DNA from 3 places in the Bacillus cereus group sp. BfR-BA-01430 genome. Region 2 is predicted to be linked to each of the others. Evidence: riboswitches for the same ligand, from Rfam matches in the RefSeq annotation. Region 2 holds a riboswitch; each other region holds the start of a gene.

Region 1 (4,936 bases), on a different contig from region 2:
GAATTTTTTAGCGGTAACTTCTTTTATACAACAGCGATTAATCGTTTTATTCGGAAAAGGTTGCCTTATGCATTAACGTGGGAGGATGTGTACGAAGCGTGTCCAAACGATATTTTACTTTTATAGTCTGTTTTTTTCTAGTCATTATTAGTACACTTCTTTTTACGTCGCTTATCATGAGTAAACATTATATGTTGTCTAGTTTTTTATTGCTCTTTTTGACAATGTTGCCATTTTATATCCGTTTTGAAAAGCGAGCTTTTGTTTCACGTGAAATTGTGATGGTAGCTGTTTTAGCGGCTATCGCGGCTGTTAGTCGTGTGCCATTTTCTATTATACCAAGTGTGCAACCAACTTCATTTGTCATCATTGTATCGGCGGTTGTGTTTGGAAGTGAAGCAGGGTTTATGATTGGCGCAACAGCAGCGATTGTATCTAATATTTTTTTAGGACAAGGTCCTTGGACACCGTGGCAAATGTTTTCGTGGGGAATGATAGGGTTTATAGCTGGATGCCTTCGTAACACATGGATGATGAAAAAGTTGCTTGGAAGAGTAATTTTTGGCTTTTTAGCAGGCTTTTTCTTTGGATGGATTATGAATGCCTGGGGACTTCTTGGTTTTATACAAGATGTGACGTGGAAATCGTTTCTTTCATATTATGCGACAAGTTTTTATTTTGATATAAGTCATGCCATTTCAAATGTGATCTTTCTTATATTATTTAGCTCTTCATGGATTAAGATTTTAATGAGATTTAAAAAGAAATATGGCATTTTGAATACGAATCGTTAGTGAATATATGAAAACATTACAGCATACTCATATAGAGTAGGGTCGCGACTTACATATTCGTTTGCCTCTTTCATACTTCTTACTATTCGTAAGAAGTATTTTTTTATCCACAAAAGTGTCAAGAAATTGATTGAATATATTCTAATTTTGATATGAGATTTTTATATAATAGGGAATGAGAAAAGTTTTCAAAGAGGAGATGCAAAAGCATATGAAGCTCGTAATTCCAAAGCAGCATGGTGCATGGGGAATGCTGCTTATTCCGTTTTTACTTAGCGTATTACTTGGTAATCCTACTATCTATCATATTCCCCTATTTATTGCTTGGTTATTTATATATTTGGCAACGTATCCATTTCTTATGTATATGAAACAGAGACGAAAAAAGGAGTTTCTATATGCCGCTTTATTATATTTTATCATTGCGGGCATATTTGGGATGATATCGTTATTATACGAATGGAAAATCGTTATGTTTATTGGTATTCTTATTCCCCTTTTTATAGTGAATATATATTTTGCTCGTCAAAAAAAGGAACGTGCATTAACGAATGATATTTGTGCTATAATCATTTTTTGTATTGGTGGTCTGATTAGCTATTATTTTTCAATGAAAACTGTTGACGCAGTTGCATTATGGATAGCAGCTGTATCCTTTCTTTATTTTTTAGGAAGTACGTTTTATGTGAAGACGATGATACGTGAAAAACATAATTTGCTCTATCGGAATCTATCTTGGGGATATCATATTATGTTACTAATTCTACTATGTATTTGGAGTCCGCTTCTTTCTCTTCTATTCCTTCCGAGTTTCGTTCGAGCCATTTTATTATATGGTAAGAAAATTTCTATTTTAAAAGTAGGGGTTTTAGAGATTTTAAATTCAGTCTATTTTTTCATAGTAGCACTACTAGTGTTACCGTATACAATGTAAAGAAGGGCCCATCTTTTAAGATGGGCTCGATTTGTTTCGGTATGGGTGAGCAGTAACACTTTTACTTCGACAATTCGTGAGAACCAAGAGATTAAGGTAAGAGTATACGTAAAAACCAGCGCCGATTGCGGTTTAACCTTATTAGTATAATTACATCTTTGCAAAGCATCGTTTACTGCTTGAAGAGATTGTTCAATTCGCTCGCAATTTTCATCTTTTTCTACTATTTATAAGCCATTTTTTAAACAATACTTTGCTTCTTGTAAGGAATGAAAAGAATCTTGAACATATCCGCGTGCATGTTTCTCCATCATCAAGTCCTTCTTTGTTGTGTATACTTGTAGCATGGACAGTTTACAAAAAACATAGTACGTATATGATTTGACATTTATAAGGGAAGTGGATATCATTGGAGGTAAAGTGAATATTTTCTTATCCAGAGAGGTGGAGGGACTGGCCCAAAGAAACCCAGCAACCGCGATGCAGGTGCTAATTCCAGCAGAACATATTTGTTCTGAAAGATAAGATGAAGAGATTAGACATAACTTCTTCTTATCGAAGAGGTTTTTTTATTATAAAAAACCATTCAATCATAAAAGAATAAGAAGAAAGGGGCTGTAAATGTACGGTGAAACTTGAGAAGTACGTAAAGCTGCGTAATGCAGTATATGAATATATGATGGAACAGGATAAAGCGATATCATTGGTGGATATTCAAGAGCATATCGAATCAAATCATGAAGGAAAATTTACAAAAAAAATGTTACACCAATTTTATTTATCAAGGCTATTAGATGAGTTGAAACTGGATGGGAAAATTACTTTAGCCGATGACGAATGTCATCATAGTGAAAAAGGCGTTTATTATAAGGCGCGAAAAGGAAGCTAGTCTCTCTTTTTTATCCCGCTATTTGAGTGAGGACTCATAATCAGTGGGGGGATGGAGAAATCCTCACTGATTATGAGCCTGCACTTTATATTATGATTTGTTCGAAAATTAAGATAATATGTAGAGTAAAAGACTGCGAAAGCAGCCTGATACAAGGGAATGGTGTTGAGTGTGTAGTGTTAAAAGTTGAATATGCCCTGAAAGAGGCCATTCATTCGGCTAAACATGAAAAGAGACACCTTTGCCGATTAGGTGCCAGTTGTGTTGTCTTATAGGCTTGCTACTTGACATGTAATAGAATATCATACAATATAAAACGAAGTCAAAAGGGAATTTAAGGAAGGACGGTTCTATGTACGCTTTTTTAATAAACGAGATGAAAAAATGGATTCCTAAGCACATTATTGATAGAGGGTGTGAATATTATGAAGAGGGATATGTAGAAGATGTAGAAGTACATAATGATAAAGTATTTGCACTTGTAAGAGGGAACTACGGAGATTATGAGGTAGTGATTCATCTTGAAGATTTTATAAGCAGTAGTTGTGAGTGCCCTTATGAAAACTATTGTAAGCATATGGCAGCAGTTGTATATGAAATTCAAAGTATTGGAGAAGAGGTGATGAGAGAGAAGTTACAAACATTTGAGAAAGAAGAGTTGATGAAAATTATACAGAGACTATTAAAGAATTCTAAAAATGTAAAGATTGTAGAGAATATGTTACAGAAAGGGAAATTTTAACTTTACTTTGGGAATGCAAGGGAAGGTTGAGTAACGATGAGTGAAGTAGAAAGAATTATGGAATGTTGTGAGCGGCAAGATGATGTATTTCGTACATATATTATTTGTTTACTTCAACTGAAACAGTATAGCGAGTATTCACAAAATGTATATCAAGAATTAAGGACTGAGTATTTAGTAAGAGGAATTTGTGAGCGCGAGGTTGATCAGCTTATAAAAGAAAGTGAAACGTTTCAAGCGTATTATCTCCCCAAAGTACTCTGTTGGGATTTTTTAAGTGAAAATCCGGCATATATAGAAAGTGCTTTAACCAGTGCGGTGAAATATGAACCGTTACAATTATCTATTGCGCAATGGAAAAGAGTGATTGCTTGTATAGAAAATGAAGTATCATATGAGTGATCAATATCTATCGTACTTCACTATATAATGTATTTTGGATATTATTTGTCTTAGCAATTTTAACTTTTTATCCGGCTCGTTTATTAAGAAAAACAGAGATGAAAGAAGAAAAGCTAGTATGAAAACTAGCTTTTTGGTATGTTCATTTAAATGAAAAGTAAGCATAAACCGATGATGGCTCCTGCGTAGAGTAGATTAATCACACAGAATCCCATAATATCGCGAGCACCTAATCCTGCAATTGCTAAGGCTGGTAATGCCCAAAATGGCTGAATTAAATTTGTCCAAGCGTCTCCCCAGGCGATGGCCATTGCCGTTTTCGCAGCGGGGACACCGAGCTCTGCACCAGCTGGAAGCATAATCGGAGCTTGTACGGCCCACTGGCCCCCTCCGGATGGAACGAAGATATTGACAATTCCTGCACTTAAAAATGTAAATAAAGGAAAAGTCGTTTCGTTAGAGATTTGAATAAAGAAATTTGAAATAGCTCCACCAAGTGAAAGTCCTTCGCTATTTGCCCCCATCATCATTCCCATAATTCCGGCATAAAACGGGAACTGTAATAAAATGCCGGAAGCGCTTTTTGTTGATTCAGAAAAAGCACGAATATATTGAATAGGTGTACGATGAAAAATAAGGCCAGCAATTAATAATATAAAAATAACGATATCGAGCGTAAGGTTAAAGCCTTTTGTATTAAAGTAATGGATCATATAAATGATTCCTAAAAGACCGATACAGATCGTAATCCAAATGCTGTTTTCCATTTTCTCAGCAAAAGTAGAAACTTCTGTTTCTTGAGCGGCTGCTTCTTCATGAAATACATTTGGATCAACAGTAACAGTATGATTCGCATCTGGATGCATCGCTCTATTGATAAGTGGCATTGTAATGAAGAAGACAATGATAGGAACAAGAGCATATGGTGAAAATAATGTTTCGGTAATGGGAATTGCTTCTTTCAGACTACCAGCCGTTGTTTTTATTAATGTCTCACCTCCGGACGCTAATGTTAGCGGAATAGAGGCAGAAAGTCCAGCATGCCAGATGAGAAATCCAGAGTAAGAGGAAGCGATTGCAAGACGATAGTCCAATTTCTTTATATGCTTGGCAACTTCTTTAGCATATAAAACGGAGACAACAATGCCAAATCCCCAATTTATGTAGGCTCCTAA
Region 2 (4,936 bases):
AAACAATTGCTATCATGCTTATTGTATATGGCTTTATCGCATCTGCACTTCCCGTTTGGATGCTGCTTGCACCGCGTGATTATTTAAGTACATTTTTGAAGATTGGTACAATCGTTGGATTGGCAATTGGCATTGTCATTGTTGCACCACAATTACAAATGCCTGCTGTTTCAAAGTTTATTGATGGAACAGGCCCGGTATTTTCAGGGAACTTATTTCCATTTTTGTTTATTACAATTGCTTGTGGTGCGGTATCAGGATTTCATGCTTTAGTTTCTTCAGGTACTACGCCAAAAATGATTGAAAGAGAAGGGCATGCACAACCAATTGGTTATGGGGCAATGTTAATGGAATCATTCGTTGCAGCAATGGCAATGATTGCAGCATGTGTGTTAACACCGGGAACTTATTTTGCGATTAATAGTCCAGCGGCTCTTATCGGTACAGATGTAACCCAGGCTGCACAAGTTATTTCATCATGGGGATTTGCGATTACACCAAATGAGTTAAAAGAACTGGCTACAAATGTAGGAGAACAAACGATATTATCTCGAACAGGTGGTGCACCAACATTAGCAATCGGAATGGCTTATATCTTTTCACAAATATTGGGCGGTACAGCGATGATGGCATTTTGGTATCACTTCGCCATTTTATTTGAAGCACTATTTATTTTAACGACAATTGATGCAGGAACACGCATAGGCCGTTTTATGATTCAAGATATATTAGGGCATGTATATAAGCCGTTTGCAAGAACAGATTCCACAGTAGCAAATGTGACCGCCACAACATTATGCGTATTAGGATGGGGTTACTTCTTATATCAGGGAGTAGTGGATCCTCTTGGTGGCATTAATACATTATGGCCACTCTTCGGTATTGCTAACCAAATGCTAGCTGGAATTGCTTTATTACTTGGAACAACTATTTTATTCAAAATGGGTAAAAAGCTATACGTTTGGGTAACGCTTATCCCAACAATCGGATTGCTAATTGTAACAATGACAGCTGGTTATCAAAAGCTGTTCCATGAAAATCCTAAAATCGGATTTTTATCGCATGCAAAAGTATTTCAAGGTGCACTAGATGAAGGAAAAATAGTAGCACCAGCAAAAAATATCGCACAAATGAAACAAATCATTTTCAATGATTATATTGATGCGGCACTTTGTGGAATTTTCATGTTAGTCGTCATAGCAGTTCTAATTTCTGCAATTCGTATATGGATTCGTGTGTTGCAAAACAAAGCTACACCATTAAAAGAAGCACCATATATTCCAAGAGATGAAAGTGAGTCGAGAAATTATGCTTAAAAAATTAGGAAACATATGGGGAGCAAGAAAACAATTCATTAGCTTGCTTGTTGGCGTTCCAAGTTATGAAACATATGTCACTCATATGAAAGAAAATCATCCTGGAGATCCCATTTTATGCCGAAAACAATTTTTTGCAGAGGCACAAGAAGCAAGATTTAATGCAAAAGGCGGAAAAGTATCAAGATGTTGTTAAGAAGAAGAGCGGGGTTTCGCTCTTCTTCTTCGGTTTACGTTTCACGTGGAACAGAAAAAAATAAAGCTACCGTTTGATAGCTTTATTTTTGCGTCGTTATACAAGTTCTTTTCCGGCAAATTTACGATATGCACCGTGATGTGTTGGGCCTACATATTCGTTGATTTTAAACGAATGACGAATCGCCGCAGTAATGAATTCCTTCGCAACTTTTACAGCTTCTTTTACAGATTTACCTTTTGCAAGTTCAGCTGTAATGGCTGCTGAGTATGTGCAACCTGCACCATGTGTATTTGTTGTATCAATTTTTTCTGATTCTAAAAGTTCAAATGTTTCACCATCATATAATACATCAATTGCTGTTTCTGTACCTAATTTGTTACCGCCTTTAATCAGTACATATTTTGCACCTAAAGCATGAATTTTTTTCGCTGCTTCTTTCATGTCTGCAAGAGAAGTAATTTTTACACCGCTTAATTGATATGCTTCAAATAAATTTGGTGTTACAATTAATGCTTTTGGTACAAGAACATCACGTAAGCAGTCATTTGTTTCAGGATGTAAAGCTTCGTCTGCTCCTTTACAAACCATAACTGGATCTACGACAACGTTTTTTAGATTATGTTTTTCGATTGTTTCAGCAACCATTTCGATAATCTCTACTGATCCAAGCATACCTGTTTTTAATGCATCTACACCGACACCTTCAATTGTTGTTTCTAATTGTGGTTTTAATGTAGAAACAGGGATAGGAAATACGTTATGTGCCCAGCCATTGTGTGGATCCATTGTTACGATTGTTGTAAGAGATGTCATTCCGTATACACCAAGTTCTTGGAATGTTTTTAAATCCGCTTGCATTCCGGCACCACCGCTTGTGTCAGAACCAGCAATTGTAAGTGCTTTATTTAATGTCATTGTAAAAGCCCCCTCAGGTGATATAATGATAACTGCATTTTTAATCATTATATCAATGTTGTGAATAAGTACAAAGTAAAAAAGTGGATTGTTCCCTTGAAAGGATATCTATTTTTTATTATAAACTGGAAATTTATGTTCATTTAAATAAAAAGTTGCTTTTTATATATGTAGCAGGATAAAAATGTTGATGGTATCTACAGATTCAGTACCAACAAAAACGATTACAGGCATTTTTGGATTCATAACGGGAAGTGTTGTTCAATAAAGATTTAAAGTCAATTGTTGAGGAAGAACTAGTAGAAATACTAGAGGATTTCTAAGAAAATGGTAAAAGGACGTTTGGAGAAAGAGACAAAGATTAGGGGCCAATGCTATTGTTGGTCTGCGCTTTGAGATGACCGCTGGGCAAGGGTTGACAGAGTGAATCGGTTATGGCACAGCTGTGATGATAAAGTAGTTACTAAGAGATACTTGTTTGTTATTGTTATATAGGATATGAAAAACAGTATAGTTATATAATTTTAATTTTTTGAAAAGAAAAATAAACAGTTAATATATTGTTTTGTAAAGATTCAGTAAATAAATTGACATTAGAAAATAATTGCTATAAAATCATTGGTAATTGCATAGTCTTATCAAGAAAAGGTGGAGGGACAGGCCCTATGAAGCCTTGGCAACAGCCGAATATCGGAATTGTGCCAAATCCTGCAGGTAATAAATCCTGAGAGATAAGAAGGAATTTTAGAGCGTGTTTTTAAACTGCTTCTTTCTCATTCAGGAAAGAAGCAGTTTTTTTATTTGTTTTATATAAGAAGGGAGTATGAGAAATGAGCGAATCATGGGGAAAAGGAACAATCTGTGTGCAAGGGGGATATACACCAAAGAATGGGGAGCCGCGCGTTCTACCACTTTATCAAAGTACAACATATAAATACGACACATCAGATGATTTGGCGGCGCTTTTTAATTTAGAAGCAGAAGGGTATATCTATACACGTATTGGGAATCCGACAATTGCAGCATTTGAGCAGAAGTTAGCGGAACTAGAGGGTGGTGTAGGCGCTGTTGCAACAGCTTCTGGCCAGGCTGCTATTATGCTTGCTATTTTAAATATTTGTAGCAGTGGTGACCATTTACTTTGTTCTTCAACCGTTTATGGAGGGACTTTTAACTTGTTTGGAGTTAGTTTGCGTAAGCTTGGGATTGATGTTACATTCTTTAATCCGAACTTATCCGCTGATGAAATTGTGGCACTTGCCAATGATAAAACAAAGCTTATTTATGCAGAATCACTTGGAAATCCAGCTATGAACGTTTTGAACTTCAAGGAATTTTCTCGTGCTGCAACAGAACTAGACGTACCGTTTATTGTTGATAACACATTAGCAACGCCATATTTATGTCAGGCGTTTGAGCATGGAGCAAATATTGTAGTTCATTCTACAACAAAGTATATTGATGGGCATGCAAGCTCATTAGGTGGCGTTGTAATTGATGGAGGGAATTTTGATTGGACGAATGGAAAATATCCCGAACTTGTAGAACCTGATCCAAGTTATCACGGTGTAAGTTATGTACAGGATTTTAGGGAAGCGGCATATATTGTGAAAGCGCGTGTTCAATTATTAAGGGACTATGGAAATTGTATGAGCCCATTTAATGCATATATTAGCAATATTGGTTTAGAAACGTTGCATTTGAGAATGGAACGTCATAGTGAAAATGCTCTTGCAATCGCAAAGTGGCTTTCTAAGCATGAGCGTATTGAGTGGGTCAATTATCCAGGATTAGAGAGTAACGAAAACTATTCATTGGCGCAAAAATACTTATCAAAAGGTGCAAGTGGAGTTTTAACGTTTGGAATTAAAGGCGGACTAGAAGCGGCGAAAGAATTTATCGCAAATGTGAAATTGGCAACGCTTGTAACACATGTCGCAGATGCAAGAACTTGTGTGATTCACCCTGCTAGTACAACACATAGACAGTTAACGGAAGAAGATCAACGTTTAGCCGGTGTTACGTCAGATTTAATTCGTTTATCAGTTGGTATAGAAGATGTTTCTGATATTATTGCTGATTTGGATGCAGCTTTAATTGGGGGCAAAACACATGCCAATCATAATTGACAAGGATTTACCAGCTCGTAAAGTGTTGCAAGAAGAAAATATTTTTGCCATGACAAAGGAGCGAGCAGAAACACAAGATATTAGAGCTTTAAAAATTGCAATTTTGAACTTAATGCCCAAAAAGCAAGAAACCGAGGCGCAATTACTTAGATTACTCGGTAATACGCCCCTTCAATTAGATGTGCATTTACTTCATATGGAATCGCATATCTCTCGCAATGTAGCGCAAGATCATTTAACAAGTTTTTATAAGACATTTCGCGATATTGAAAAAGAGAGATTTGATGGGCTTATTATTACAGGAGCTCCGATTGAAACTCTTCCATTTGAAGATGTGGATTATTGGGAAGAGCTCAAGAAAATAATGGACTATTCGA
Region 3 (4,936 bases), on a different contig from region 2:
AGAGGCACTGTTTGATGTAACTGTTCAAATGCATTTTGAATTCCTAAATAGGCTGCTTTTACATTGCGCATATCTTGACTTGTCTCAACAAGCAATAGATCGACCCCTCCGCGTAGCAATCCTCTTGCTTGCCTTGTATAAGCTTCCATTAACTCTTCAAAAGTTACACCACCCGTGACACTAATCGCCTTCGTTGTTGGTCCCATTGCACCAGCTACATATACTTCTTTTTGACTTTCTTTCACAGCTTGCCTTGCTAAAAGTGCCGCTCTTTCGTTTAACTCTTCATCTAAATGAGACAATTTATAATCACTTAATACGATATTCGTCGCACCGAATGTATTGGTCTCAATGATATCCGCACCGGCATCAATATAGGCCTTATGGATATTCAAAATAAGATCTGGTCTTGTCTTTACTAAATATTCATTACATCCTTCGTATTCTTCACCACCGAAATCATCAGCTATTAAATCGGCTTGTTGAATCATCGTTCCCATTGCACCATCTAATATTAAGATTTCTTGCTGCAACCTTTCTTCAATCCGTCTCATTTCTTACTTCCTCTCTCGCTTCTTGTTTTTCCTTTACATATTTCACAAGATGTTCTGTAATCTCATATTTTAAAAATGGCGTAATAAGGTAAATGCCATGAAAATATTTCAATGCTTCATCAATTAACTCCTGTGCAATACCGATCCCTTCTTCAATCGCATCCGCTTCTATTTCATGTTCTCCCATTCTTTCTCGCACGTGATCTGGAAGCGTAATCCCCGGTACTTCAAAATGAAGAAAATCTGCATTCCGTTTGCTTACTAGAGGCATAACTCCAATAAAAATAGGTTGTTCTAAATGTTTCGTTTCTTCGTATACTTCATAAATCAACGCCTTATCATAAATGGGCTGCGTTAAGAAATATTCAGCACCCGCTGCAATTTTTCTTTCCATCCGCTTTACTGCAGCTTTTAAATGTCTTACATGTGGATTAAATGCCCCTCCGACAGAAAACCTTGTTGCCGGACCAATCGATTTCCCTAAAATGGATCGACCATCATTCATCTCCTGAATCATCTTAATAAGCTCAATAGACGATACATCATATACAGAAGTAGCCCCTGGAAAATCACCAACCCGAGCTGGATCACCTGTTAAAGCGAGTACTTCTTCCATTCCTAGCGCTGATAATCCAAGTAGATGCGATTGTAATCCAATTACATTGTGATCTCGGCACGTTAAATGAGTAAGTACTGGTATATCGTGCTTCGTTAATAACGCTCCCATCGCCATATTTGAAATGCGCGGTGAAGCTAACGAATTATCAGCTAATGTAATCGCATCAGCACCTGCTCGCTTTAATGCTTTCGCTCCTTCAAAAAAACGCTGTGTATCCAATGTTTTAGGTGGATCTAGTTCAACGACAACTGTCGTTTGTTTTTTCGCTTTCTCGGCAAGAGTACTATGCGATCGGGAGCGCTCCGAGTGTACATGAATGACTTGTGGCCTTAAAACAACCATCTTCTCTATAACAGGTACTTGATTGGTAATTGCACGTTTCATTCTTTCAATATGTGCCGGTGTTGTACCACAACAACCTCCTAATAAACGAACCCCTTGTTCAATAAACTTTGGTGTCATCGTCTCAAAGTAAGCCGGACTTCCTTCGTATATATAGCGTCCTTCTATATAATTTGGAAGTCCAGCATTTGGATAAGCAGATAAATAACCGTCTTTCGGAATCGAGATCATTCTTAAAGCTTCCGTCATAGGAAGCGGTCCCAATTGACAATTTAGGCCGACCACATTTGCACCATCATGTATGAGTTGTGCTAATATCTCATTCACATCATTTCCATTTTGGGTCGTACCAGCCTCATGAAGTGCTAATTGTGCAACAATCGGAATATCTGTTTGTTTCCTTAGGACTTTGATAGCATGTATGAGCTCAAATTCATCATAAAATGTTTCAAGCAGTAGCCCATCTACCTCTTCTTCTATTAACGCTCCAGCCTGTTCAAGTAGCATAAATTCTCGCTCTATATTCGTTGTCGTAACGGCACCAATATGTTTCATTCCACCAATCGTTCCTAAAATCGCATTTTGCTCCTTAACTGCTGCTTTCGCGAGCTTTACTGCTGCTCTATTAATTTGTACAACTTGATTTTCTAAGCCATATGTACGCAATTTCGCCTCATTTGCACCATATGTATTTGTTTGGATCACATCAGCTCCAGCAGCTACGTATTGTTTATGAATCGATACAATTAAATCTGGATCTGATATATTTAACTCTTCAAAACTACTTTGTAGTCCGTGTGAATGCAGTAATGTACCAATTGCTCCATCACCAATTACAATCCCTTTTGATAACAAATCTAGTAATTTCACTTATCTCCCTCTTTTCTATCAATATAAAAAGTCCCCCTCTTCACCTTGAAGAGGGGGACTTTATCAATCCACCTCTTATCACGCAAAACGACTTGTTTTGCAGGTATTAGCACCGTTTCAAACGTATTGTTTGAAGGTTGCCGGGTTTCACAGGGCCTTTTCCCTCCACCGCTCTTAATAAGAGTTTGTCCTTACTATTTATTTATGTTATGAAAAGGAAATCCGTTCTCCTTTTAACAAAATTTGCTGATTTTCTAATAAAATTAGCATGCAAAAAAAGGAAAGTCAATAAAAATATAAAAAATTAAAAAATATTCAAAATAAAGTTGCAATTCTTTTACCTTTTGTTGTAAAGTTAAACACATAATAAAATTTCATACAAAGTATTCTTATCTAGAGAGGTAGAGGGACTGGCCCTACGACACCTCAGCAACCATTAACAAATTTGTTAATAAGGTGCTAATTCCAGCAAATTATTGAGTAATTTGAGAGATAAGAAGAAGACTCTATTTGAATGAAAGCCTTCTTCTTTGAAGGCTTTTTTTATTTTCCTATTACCATAGACTTAAGTTTTCATCTCACAAAGGAGGAATGTTGATATGTCAACAATCGAAACAACATTAGCTCAAATTGGAAACCGCAGTGAAGCGGGTACAGGTACGGTAAATCCCCCCGTTTATTTTTCAACGGCCTATCGCCATGAAGGAATCGGAAAATCAACTGGCTTTGATTATTCTCGAACTGGCAACCCTACACGCGGTCTTGTAGAACGCGCAATTGCTGATTTAGAAAAAGGCGATCAAGGCTATGCCTGTAGTTCTGGAATGGCAGCTGTTCTGCTTGTTCTTTCTCTATTTCGCTCCGATGATGAACTTATTGTATCTGAAGACTTATACGGAGGAACGTATCGTTTATTTTCGGAACATGAGAAAAAGTGGAATATTCGATGTAGATACGTAGATACACAATCGATTGAGCAAATTGAACACGCAATTACTTCTAAAACAAAAGCAATTTTCATCGAAACACCTACCAATCCTTTAATGCAAGTAACTGATATTCAAGCTGTTGCAACTGTTGCAAAGCGTCATGATTTACTGCTCATTGTAGATAATACTTTCTATACACCGTATATACAGCAACCTTTAACTGATGGAGCTGATATCGTTCTACATAGCGCAACAAAATATTTAGGCGGACATAACGACGTATTAAGCGGTCTTGTTGTTGCAAAAGGAAATGTACTTTGTGCGGAGCTTGCCCATTACCATAACGCTTCTGGCGCTGTACTTAACCCTTTTGATTCATGGTTATTAATACGAGGAATGAAAACTTTAGCACTTCGGATGAAGCAACATGAAGAAAATGCAAATAAAATTGTGACCTATTTAAAAGAAGAAGACGGTGTAACAGACGTATTTTATCCAGGTAGAGGGGGCATGATTTCCTTTCGTCTTCGCGATGAGAAATGGATCAATCCCTTCTTACAATCTTTATCTATTATTACATTTGCTGAAAGCTTAGGTGGCGTCGAAAGTTTAATGACATATCCAGCTACACAAACACATGCTGATATTCCAGCAGATATACGAATTGCACGAGGTGTATGCAATCGTCTACTTCGTTTTTCCGTTGGCATTGAACATAGCGACGACTTAATTCAGGACTTACAGCAAGCAATTCAATATGCAAAAGAAGGTGTAAAAATATGAGTTACTCTTTAGACACACTGTTACTGCATAACAAGTATAAACATGACGCACAAACCGGTGCTGTTAACGTTCCGATTTACAATACATCAACTTTTCATCAGTTTGATGTAGATTCCTTTGGAAAATACGACTATAGTCGCTCAGGTAATCCTACACGTGAAGCGCTTGAAGATATAATTGCTCTTCTTGAAGGAGGAACAAAAGGATTTGCTTTTGCATCTGGCATTGCAGCCATTTCTACTGCCTTTCTTCTTCTCTCACAAGGAGACCATGTTCTCATCTCAGAAGATGTATATGGTGGCACTTACCGAATTGTAACAGAAGTTCTATCGCGTTATGGGATATCCCATACATTTGTCGATATGACAAATGTAGATGACGTAAAGCGAAATATACAAGCAAATACAAAAGTTTTTTATATTGAAACGCCATCTAATCCGTTATTAAAAGTAACAGATATTCGCGCTGTTTGTAAGTTAGCGAAATCTGTTGGGGCACTTACTTTCGTAGATAATACATTTTTAACACCACTATTTCAAAAACCGCTGGATCTTGGAGCTGATGTTGTATTGCATAGTGCAACAAAATTTATCGCAGGGCATAGTGATGTAACAGCTGGATTAGCTGTTGTAAAAGATCATAATCTCGCCCAAAAACTTAGCTTTTTACAAAACGCTTTTGGGGCTATATTAAGTCCTCAAGATAGCTCTCTTGTACTTCGCGGACTGAAAACATTGCATGTACGCCTTGAACATTCAGCAATAAACGCAAGTAAAATCGCCCATTATTTCCAAAATCATAGCAAAATACAACATGTCTATTACCCGGGATTAGAATCT

Evidence for each region. A riboswitch is a leader RNA that binds a small molecule or an ion and turns the genes downstream of it on or off. The one in region 2 is predicted to bind S-adenosylmethionine.
Region 1: linked by a shared signal. The riboswitch ahead of MR058_RS07020 (hypothetical protein) and the one ahead of MR058_RS17225 (bifunctional O-acetylhomoserine aminocarboxypropyltransferase/cysteine synthase) in region 2 are both predicted to bind S-adenosylmethionine.
Region 3: linked by a shared signal. The riboswitch ahead of MR058_RS18165 (bifunctional homocysteine S-methyltransferase/methylenetetrahydrofolate reductase) and the one ahead of MR058_RS17225 (bifunctional O-acetylhomoserine aminocarboxypropyltransferase/cysteine synthase) in region 2 are both predicted to bind S-adenosylmethionine.

The regions. Positions count from the first base shown of each region.
Region 1 is NZ_JAKUEW010000002.1:495,979-500,914, reverse strand. Features, by position in the region: gene MR058_RS23600 (ATP-binding cassette domain-containing protein) at 1-126, shown strand, start outside; gene MR058_RS07030 (ECF transporter S component) at 99-794, shown strand; gene MR058_RS07025 (YwiC-like family protein) at 1,006-1,728, shown strand; partial or broken gene MR058_RS23595 (hypothetical protein) at 1,854-2,039, opposite strand; SAM riboswitch class I at 2,158-2,256, shown strand; gene MR058_RS07020 (hypothetical protein) at 2,357-2,617, shown strand; gene MR058_RS07015 (SWIM zinc finger family protein) at 2,970-3,359, shown strand; gene MR058_RS07010 (group-specific protein) at 3,396-3,761, shown strand; gene MR058_RS07005 (short-chain fatty acid transporter) at 3,908-4,936, opposite strand, start outside.
Region 2 is NZ_JAKUEW010000011.1:85,912-90,847, forward strand. Features, by position in the region: gene MR058_RS17210 (carbon starvation CstA family protein) at 1-1,316, shown strand, start outside; gene MR058_RS17215 (YbdD/YjiX family protein) at 1,309-1,512, shown strand; gene pdxK (pyridoxine/pyridoxal/pyridoxamine kinase) at 1,609-2,430, opposite strand; partial or broken gene MR058_RS23725 (heavy metal-binding domain-containing protein) at 2,615-2,857, shown strand; SAM riboswitch class I at 3,063-3,168, shown strand; gene MR058_RS17225 (bifunctional O-acetylhomoserine aminocarboxypropyltransferase/cysteine synthase) at 3,261-4,559, shown strand; gene metA (homoserine O-acetyltransferase MetA) at 4,543-4,936, shown strand, end outside.
Region 3 is NZ_JAKUEW010000013.1:16,315-21,250, forward strand. Features, by position in the region: gene metH (methionine synthase) at 1-554, opposite strand, end outside; gene MR058_RS18165 (bifunctional homocysteine S-methyltransferase/methylenetetrahydrofolate reductase) at 541-2,385, opposite strand; SAM riboswitch class I at 2,458-2,569, opposite strand; SAM riboswitch class I at 2,772-2,884, shown strand; gene MR058_RS18170 (methionine biosynthesis PLP-dependent protein) at 2,985-4,097, shown strand; gene metC (cystathionine beta-lyase) at 4,094-4,936, shown strand, end outside.